DNA from 2 places in the Methylobacter sp. S3L5C genome. Region 2 is predicted to be linked to the other one. Evidence: predicted binding sites of a transcription regulator. Region 2 holds the regulator's gene; the other holds the start of a gene.
What was found. Region 2 encodes HrcA, which represses chaperone genes, less so after heat shock. Its sites were predicted from a motif close to TNTTAGCACTCNNNNNNNNNGAGTGCTAANA; they were not measured.
Positions count from the first base shown of each region.

Region 1: KKZ03_RS02580 (co-chaperone GroES) is a predicted target of HrcA. The motif match lies at 2,593-2,623, and genes of this name have one in related genera.

Region 1 covers NZ_CP076024.1:532,831-537,264, forward strand. Annotated here, with positions in the region: gene KKZ03_RS02570 (glutathione S-transferase) at 1-366, opposite strand, end outside; gene groL (chaperonin GroEL) at 568-2,220, opposite strand; gene KKZ03_RS02580 (co-chaperone GroES) at 2,269-2,556, opposite strand; gene KKZ03_RS02585 (molybdopterin-synthase adenylyltransferase MoeB) at 2,695-3,441, shown strand; gene KKZ03_RS02590 (hypothetical protein) at 3,535-3,741, opposite strand; gene pqqA (pyrroloquinoline quinone precursor peptide PqqA) at 4,090-4,164, shown strand; gene pqqB (pyrroloquinoline quinone biosynthesis protein PqqB) at 4,296-4,434, shown strand, end outside.
Region 2 covers NZ_CP076024.1:1,698,850-1,703,283, reverse strand. Annotated here, with positions in the region: gene KKZ03_RS07845 (cytochrome D1 domain-containing protein) at 1-57, opposite strand, end outside; gene KKZ03_RS07840 (SRPBCC family protein) at 68-631, opposite strand; gene hrcA (heat-inducible transcriptional repressor HrcA) at 1,234-2,286, shown strand; gene grpE (nucleotide exchange factor GrpE) at 2,348-2,950, shown strand; gene dnaK (molecular chaperone DnaK) at 3,022-4,434, shown strand, end outside.

The sequences.
Region 1 (4,434 bases), 1.2 Mb from region 2:
ATAAGTCTGCGAGAAATCCGGATACCGGTCTGCATATTTATAACGATCCAGGTACTGTCTAAAATCCCCATCATTCCATTTGATCAACCTGTCCGCTTCAATATTAAAGTCCAGCCAGTGCTCCGGATCATGTTGCGCTAATGCCCAGCGCATAATATCCAAACTTTCCTCAATCACCGTTCCATTGGTAAGCTGTAATACCGGCACGGTACCTTTTGGAGATATAGCCAGAAGATGTTCCGGTTTGTTTTTTAATTCCACTTCCCGAATTTCTACAGGAATACCCGCATAAATAATGGCCATTCTGGCTCTGATTGCGTAAGGGCAACGTCTGAAGCTATATAAAATGGGGAGGTTATTAGTCATGTTTAGTTATTTGGTTTGCACACATTTTAATTGGGTATATTAACTATCCTCAATTAACGTAATCTGGCATGTTGAGCCACAAAAGCACATCAATTGAATAATCTTCACCAAGGATACTAATAAAAAAGCCCCGGTTGTTAAAAACAACCGGGGCTTTTTTGTGAAGCAGAGCTTAAAGCACAAAGCTTTAAGACAGCACGATTACATCATGCCGCCCATTCCACCCATGCCGCCCATGCCGCCCATGTCTGGCATTCCGCCATGACCTTTGTCATCGCTAGGTGCATCAGCAATCATTACTTCTGTAGTCAGCATTAAGCCGGCAACAGACGCTGCATTTTGCAAAGCAGTACGTGTTACTTTGGCAGGATCAAGAATACCCATTTCGATCATGTCGCCGTATTGGCCAGTCGCTGCATTGTAACCGTAGCTACCAGTACCTTTTTGCACTTCGTTAAATACTACTGAAGGCTCGTCGCCTGCATTGGCAACAATTTGACGCAAAGGCTCTTCCATCGCACGACGCAAGATATTAACACCAACCGTTTGGTCGTGATTAATACCTTCCAGGCCAACTAATGCTGACAATGCGCGAACTAACGCAGTACCACCACCAGCAACTACGCCTTCTTCAACAGCAGCGCGTGTTGAATGCAGAGCATCTTCTACGCGGGCTTTCTTTTCTTTCATTTCAATTTCAGTTGCAGCGCCAACTTTGATTACAGCAACACCGCCAGCTAATTTAGCCAAACGTTCTTGCAGTTTTTCTTTGTCGTAGTCAGAAGTTGCATCGTCAGCTTGTGCACGAATTTGTGCAACACGGCCCTTGATTTGCTCTTCAGAACCTGCACCATCAATGATAGTGGTGTTTTCTTTAGTAATTTGTACTTTTTTGGCTGTACCCAGTTGCGCTAATTCCGCTTTTTCCAGGCTCAAACCAACTTCTTCAGAAATTACTACCGCACCGGTCAGCACAGCAATATCTTCCAACATGGCTTTACGACGATCACCAAAACCAGGCGCCTTAACTGCTGCAACTTTAACGATACCACGAATAGTATTAACAACCAGAGTCGCCAACGCTTCGCCTTCAACATCTTCAGCAACGATCAATAATGGACGACCGGCTTTTGCAACTGCTTCCAGAATTGGTAACATATCGCGGATATTGGAAATTTTCTTTTCAAAAATAAGAATCAATGGATCGTCTAGTTCGACGCTCATATTTTCTTGTTTGTTGATAAAATAAGGCGACAAATAGCCACGGTCAAACTGCATACCTTCAACGACGTCTAATTGGTTATCAAGGCCTGAACCTTCTTCAACAGTGATAACGCCTTCTTTGCCGACTTTTTCCATTGCTTCAGCAATGATTTTACCAACTGACTCATCAGAGTTGGCTGAAATTGTACCAACTTGAGCAATAGCTTTGTTGTCAGTACAAGGTGTTGCAGCTGCAACAATGGCTTCAACCGCTTTAGTTACCGCCAAGTCAATACCGCGTTTCAAGTCCATTGGGTTCATACCGGCGGCAACCGCTTTCAAACCTTCGTTGACGATAGATTGTGCCAATACTGTTGCAGTAGTGGTACCATCACCGGCCACATCAGAAGTATGCGAAGCCACTTCTTTAACCATTTGTGCGCCCATGTTTTCGAATTTGTCTTTTAATTCGATTTCTTTGGCAACAGATACACCGTCTTTTGTAATGGTTGGAGCGCCGAAGCTTTTGTCCAGAATCGCATTACGACCTTTAGGGCCTAAAGTTACTTTTACTGCGTTTGCTAAAATGTTAACACCACGCGCCATACGGACACGTGCGTCATCACCAAATAATACGTCTTTTGCTGCCATTTTTATTCCTAACTATGTGTGTGATTATGATTAATAAAAAGCTTGGTCTTAACCTAAGATACCCATGATGTCTTCTTCACGCATAACGATAAGATCTTCACCATCAACTTTAACTTCGTTACCTGAGTATTTGCCAAACAAAACTTTATCGCCAACTTTAACGTCCAATGCGCGCACTGTACCATTATCCAGTTGTTTGCCATTACCTACGGCTAATACTATACCCTGGCTTGGCTTTTCAGCAGCAGAACCAGGTAATACAATGCCACCAGCAGATGTCGTTTCTTCTTCAAGGCGTTTAACTATAACTCTATCGTGTAACGGACGTATATTCATCTATATCTCCTAACATTAAAATAAAAGGGTAACTGCTATTAGCACTCGCTAGCAATGAGTGCTAATGATAATGAGCTTTTGCAGCCTGTCAAGTTCTTTGGCATAATCTCTAGCCACCATACACATTTAATATGACCCATGAATGACAACCAACTATTGCGCTATAGCCGTCAAATAATGCTGCCCCAAGTTGATATTGAGGGACAACAAAAACTCCTTGCCGCCAAGGTATTAATTGTTGGTGCCGGCGGCTTGGGATCGCCTGCCGCCATGTACCTTGCCGCAGCAGGGATCGGCAACATTACTATTTATGATGACGACGAGGTGGAGTTATCCAATTTACAAAGACAGATTGCTCATCACACAGTCGATATTGGGACTGATAAAGTAATTTCAACCCGTGAAACACTGAATAAATTAAATCCTGATGTCAATGTAAAAGCCGTCAAGCAAAGACTGACTGGAGAACAACTCAATAGGGAAGTAAAAGCAGCAGATGTGGTGCTTGATTGTAGCGATAATTTCTCGACACGATTTGCAATCAACAAGGCCTGCGTTAATTATCAAACGCCGCTGGTTTCAGGTGCAGCAATCCGCTTTGAAGGCCAGGTATCGGTATTCACTCCAGGTAAAAATAACAGTCCATGTTACAACTGTTTATATAGTAGTGAGGGCGAAGAATTACAAACCTGCTCAACCAATGGAGTTATAGCGCCTATCACAGGAATAATTGGCAGCATCCAAGCCCTAGAAGCGATGAAGTTAATTATCGCTATCGGCGAAACTTTAACCGGTCGGTTATTAATTTTGGATGGCTTATCAATGGAATGGAACACCCTGAAGCTAAAGCAAAATCCGAACTGCCCCACTTGTGGAAGACTGTAAGCCAGGTTAGATTAGCGTAACCCAACCTGATTTACAAAAACTTATATTTTTGGATGAACCAAATCACCCAAAAATATTATTAACAAACGTCATTTATTTTTTGGCAATCCGACTCTTGACGAAATTAATAGCACTTTCAGCTAATTCATTAACAAAAGACGGTGCGTCACTATCCGGATCAGGCTCCCCAAATGGCTTACCATTTTTCTGGGTATATTTGTAAATAAAGTAGCCTAACGGCGCAAATGCAACGCTGGCAATAATTAACATAATCAAAAATAGCTCAATAACACCACCCATAACCCCTCCTCATAATTTTATTTAGTTAGGCAATTTCCCACAAAGAACATACCCAAGTCGCTGGTCTTTTTATTCATTGTCTGCATTGTCAAAACAGTCGCGCAGCCAGCTATGCGACTGTTTTTCTACCTTGAAAATGAACAAAAATTCTGAGCCATCCGGGTCTATTCATTCTTGGCTGTTGCCTTATTATTTTTTTTTGAATTTCGATAATACTCTTTTCTAAAAAGAAAAACATCCTTGTTAAGTACTGTCAAACATTGCGTAAAAAAATAGTTCATCGTATACTTTTAATTAGCTTACTTGATCAAGCTAGCAACTATTCTAATAATCTTCTGGAGGTTCACGATGAAATGGGAAACACCAAGCTATACAGACCTACGTTTCGGCTTTGAAGTAACAATGTACATCTACAATCGCTAAATGAACTTTCCTGACTTAATTGTCGGGATCATTAAAGCTGGTTTAAAGAAGGGGTTCACTTAGAGCCCCTTTTTTTTGCCTGAAAATTGTTATTCCCGTATCATTCAAGGCTTTCTTTTAAGGCTTTCATCATGAAAATTAGAGTTCTTGGTTCAGGTGCAGGTGGCGGCTTTCCGCAATGGAACTGCAACTGCCATAATTGTCACCGTTTGCGTCATCACACAATGAACGGCAAAGCACGTACCCAATCATCCATTGCTGTGAGTACGG
Region 2 (4,434 bases):
GCTAAAAAAGGCGGTAGCGATAACTATCGCTACCGCTTGATAATTCACAACAAACACTCGATAACCCTTACTTTTCAGCCAAGGCTTTCAAGTTGGCCAAGCCTTCTTTTAAAATTGCAGTCACTGCTTCGTTAGCAGTCGTTTCGTTCATTTCTGCAGGTGGATTATTGTTTGTATAAGCACGGTAATAACCGGCAGTCCAGGAAACGACAGAAGTATCGCCTTTAGCTTCTATATCAATACTTGCCGAGTAGTTATCTACCGGCAATACCGGTACATTTTCTTCAGCACCGGCATGAGTGATTGTTTTTGCAGTACTCATTTCGGTAATTTTGTAAGCATAAGACATTTTTGTCTCATCGTATTTTTTCAGCTCTTCCTTAATAGTACCACCCTCTTTTAAAGTCAGAACACGAGTAGCACCTTTTGTGTTACCACCCTCTGCCTTTGTTCCAGCTATACTGGGACTCCAGGACATATCCCCAAAATCTTTAATAAGAGCCCATACTTTTTCAGCCGGCGCATTGATGGTAATTTGTTCCTCAGCTTTTTGACGTACAGGACCATGTGCATTGGCAATCGCCGTAAACAAGAACAGTGCAACTGATGTAATTAGGGTAAATTTCTTCATAGTAACTCCTGGTTGTGAATATAAATGGTAAGGCATGAATATTTATTAGTTTGGGTCATTCATACTCAGCATAGTTTATGCCGAGATACAAAGTATGGGGATAAAACATTTGATACTCAGCCTGTTCTTGACACATTACTCTTATGCTCAAGTTATTAAAAGTTTATGCCCAACTTGGATATTATATGTCAACTGAGTATCCCAAGCATTAATTGGCGTACTTAAAAATTTAATATCCTGCGTGATTGAATCAATTTATCCATTGACCAACGCACACTTGGGCATATTTATTACGGGGTATTTTATGGGAGCATTTAAGTATGACATTCCCACACTACCTGTTCATTTAGCCAACCAACTATTAATTTTGTAGTGTCAATAATGAACTTACTTTTTTACACCTACCAAAAGCCTAATCGTTTAAGGTACCAATAGCGGCAATCCTGAACCCTTCAACCAAGCCAGAGAAGATTCGATAAAGGATGAATTTACTTTCATTACCACATATCGGTTCCTGCCCTTTGTTGACAATGACCTGGTGAACTGATATTTTTCAGGATTATCACTCACGCGTTGGCTTTATAGAGGTATAGGTGAGTAAGATTACTCGGGATTTAAACGAACGGTCGTTGCAATTATTAAAAACACTGGTTAAACGCTATATCAATGATGGACAGCCTGTCGGTTCCAGAGTGTTATCAACAGATTCGGAGTTAAATTTAAGCTCTGCGACCATTCGTAATGTCATGGCCGATCTGGAAGATTTGGGCTTGATACATTCACCACATACGTCAGCGGGACGCGTACCTACCGTTAGTGGCTATCGCTTGTTTGTTGACAGCTTGCTAATCATTAAGCCGTTAGACATTAAAGAATTGACCAGACTGTACGAGGGATTGTCGAAAAAAGAAGACACCAGTAACATGATTGGGGCTGCATCACGGTTAATTGCAGACTTAACCAAAATGGCCGGGGTAGTGACTTTACCAAAAAGAGAATTAGTCTGCTTGCGACATATTGAATTTTTACCTTTATCGCATAAACGCGTACTGGTTATTTTTGTCACTAATGAACAAGAAGTTCATAACAAAGTTATTCATACCGACAAGCTGTTTAGCGCGGCAGAACTACAACAAGCTGGCGCATATCTTGGTTCAATTTATGGTGGTCACAGCCTGACGGCTGTTCGTTCTGCCGTTTTAAAAGAACTGCAAGATGATCAGGAACGCATGAATCAGGCGATGCTCGATGCGATAAAAATGGCACAATTGACGTTTCAATCCGACAACCCTGAAAAAAATGATTATGTACTAACCGGAGAAACCAATTTAATGGGCTTTTCCGAGTTATCAGGCCGAGATCATTTAAAAAAATTGTTTGAAGCATTTAGTCAAAAACAGGATGTTATTCATCTTCTGGACCAATCCATGAAAACGGAAGGTGTGCAGATTTTTATAGGCGAAGAATCCGGTTGCCAGGCATTTGACCATTGTAGCCTGGTTACTTCTTCTTATTCTGTTGATGATGAAGTAGTTGGTGTACTTGGTGTTATTGGACCAACACGCATGGCTTATGAAAAAATCATCCCGTTTGTTGATATTACCGCAAAAATATTGGGTGCAGCCTTGAATCCAAAAACATCGACCCCATCATAGATAGCAATATTTCTTTGTGCGTTTAAGCACGTTATTACAACTATTTTAAGGAACTTAAAAGATGAGTATTGATCAGGAAACACCTGAATCACAGATTGATGTTGAAGCCAAGACTACCGATGAAGAGCAAGTACACACTGAAGTCGGTGAGCATGAATACACCATTGAAGAGCTGAAACAAGAACTGGAAGAAGCCAAACAAAAAGCGCATGAGTCTTGGGATAAAGCCGTTCGCAGCCAGGCAGAAATGGAAAATCTGAGAAGAAGAACTCAAAAGGATCTGGAAGATGCTCATAAATTTGCCTTAACCAGTTTTGGCAAAGCATTACTACCCGTATTTGACAGCCTGGTTTTGGGCCTGCAAGCGGCAACAGGCGATAGCGAGGACGTAAAAAAATTCAGAGAAGGCAGTGACTTAACGATTAAGCAGTTTGAAGCCTTGTTTGAAAAATTTAACATCGTTGCCATTGATCCTTTGGGACAACCCTTCAACGCCGAACAACATCAAGCGATGATGATGCAGGAAATAGAAGGTGCAGAACCTAATACCGTTGTTAACGTGTTTCAAAAAGGTTATGTCCTGAATGGACGTTTACTGCGACCCGCCATGGTTGTTGTGGCAAAAGCACCAGAAAAACCATCCGAAGATAATGCACAGGCTTGAACACCATAAAACAGCCCCCATATCGACAATAACTTTTACATTTTTTATACAAATTCAGTCTGGAGCATTCAATGGCTAAAATAATTGGCATAGATTTAGGAACAACCAACTCATGTGTTGCTGTGTTGGAAAACGGCGTTGCAAAAGTAATTGAAAACAGTGAAGGAGCACGTACTACACCATCCATTATTGCTTTTAGTAGTGATGATGAAGTGTTGGTAGGACAATCAGCAAAACGCCAGGCAGTCACCAATCCAAAAAACACACTATTTGCAATTAAACGCTTGATCGGTCGTCGTTTTAAAGATGATGTCGTACAAAAAGATATCAAAATGGTGCCTTACTCAATCGTCGAAGCAGAAAACGGGGATGCATGGGTAGAAGTACATGGCAAAAAAATGGCCTCGCCAGAAATTTCAGCCCGTATTTTGATGAAGTTGAAAAAAGATGCGGAAGCTTATTTAGGCGAACCAGTAACCGAAGCGGTTATTACTGTTCCGGCTTATTTTAACGATTCACAACGTCAGGCAACCAAAGATGCCGGTCGTATTGCAGGTTTGGAAGTTAGACGTATTATTAACGAACCCACTGCATCGGCATTGGCATTCGGCATGGACAAACCTAAAGGCGACACCAAAATTGCTGTCTATGACTTGGGTGGCGGTACTTTTGATATATCCATCATTGAAATTGCCGAAATTGATGGTGAGCATCAATTTGAAGTATTATCAACTAATGGCGATACTTTCCTGGGTGGTGAAGACTTTGACTCAAGAATTATCGAGTTTCTTGCCGCTGAATTTAAAAAAGAAAGTGGCGTAGATGTACACAACGATCCATTGGCTCTGCAACGTTTAAAAGAAGCGGCAGAAAAAGCCAAGATCGAATTATCGTCAAGCCAACAAACCGATGTTAACTTGCCTTACATTACTGCGGATGCCTCTGGCCCCAAGCATTTAAATGTTAAGTTGACTCGCGCCAAGTTGGAATCTTTGGTTGAAGAACTGATTAATCGTACTAAAGGCCCTTGCGAAATGGCGCTGAAAGATGCCGGTCTTAAAGCATCGGAAATCAATGATGTGATTTTGGTGGGCGGCCAAACCCGTATGCCTAAAGTACAGGAAATGGTTAAAAGTATTTTTGGTCAAGATCCCCGGAAAGACGTTAATCCCGATGAAGCAGTTGCTTTAGGCGCGGCGATTCAGGCTGGTGTTTTGTCAGGTGATGTTAAGGATGTCTTGTTACTGGACGTTATTCCGTTGTCTCTGGGTATCGAAACAATGGGCGGCATTTTAACCAAGTTGATTGAAAAAAACACCACCATTCCAACCAATGCAGCACAAGTATTTTCTACAGCTGATGACAATCAAACTGCCGTCACTATTCATGTATTGCAAGGTGAACGTGAAAAAGCCTCGGCTAATAAATCACTGGGCCGTTTCGATTTAGCGGACATCCCACCAGCATCACGTGGCGTTCCACAA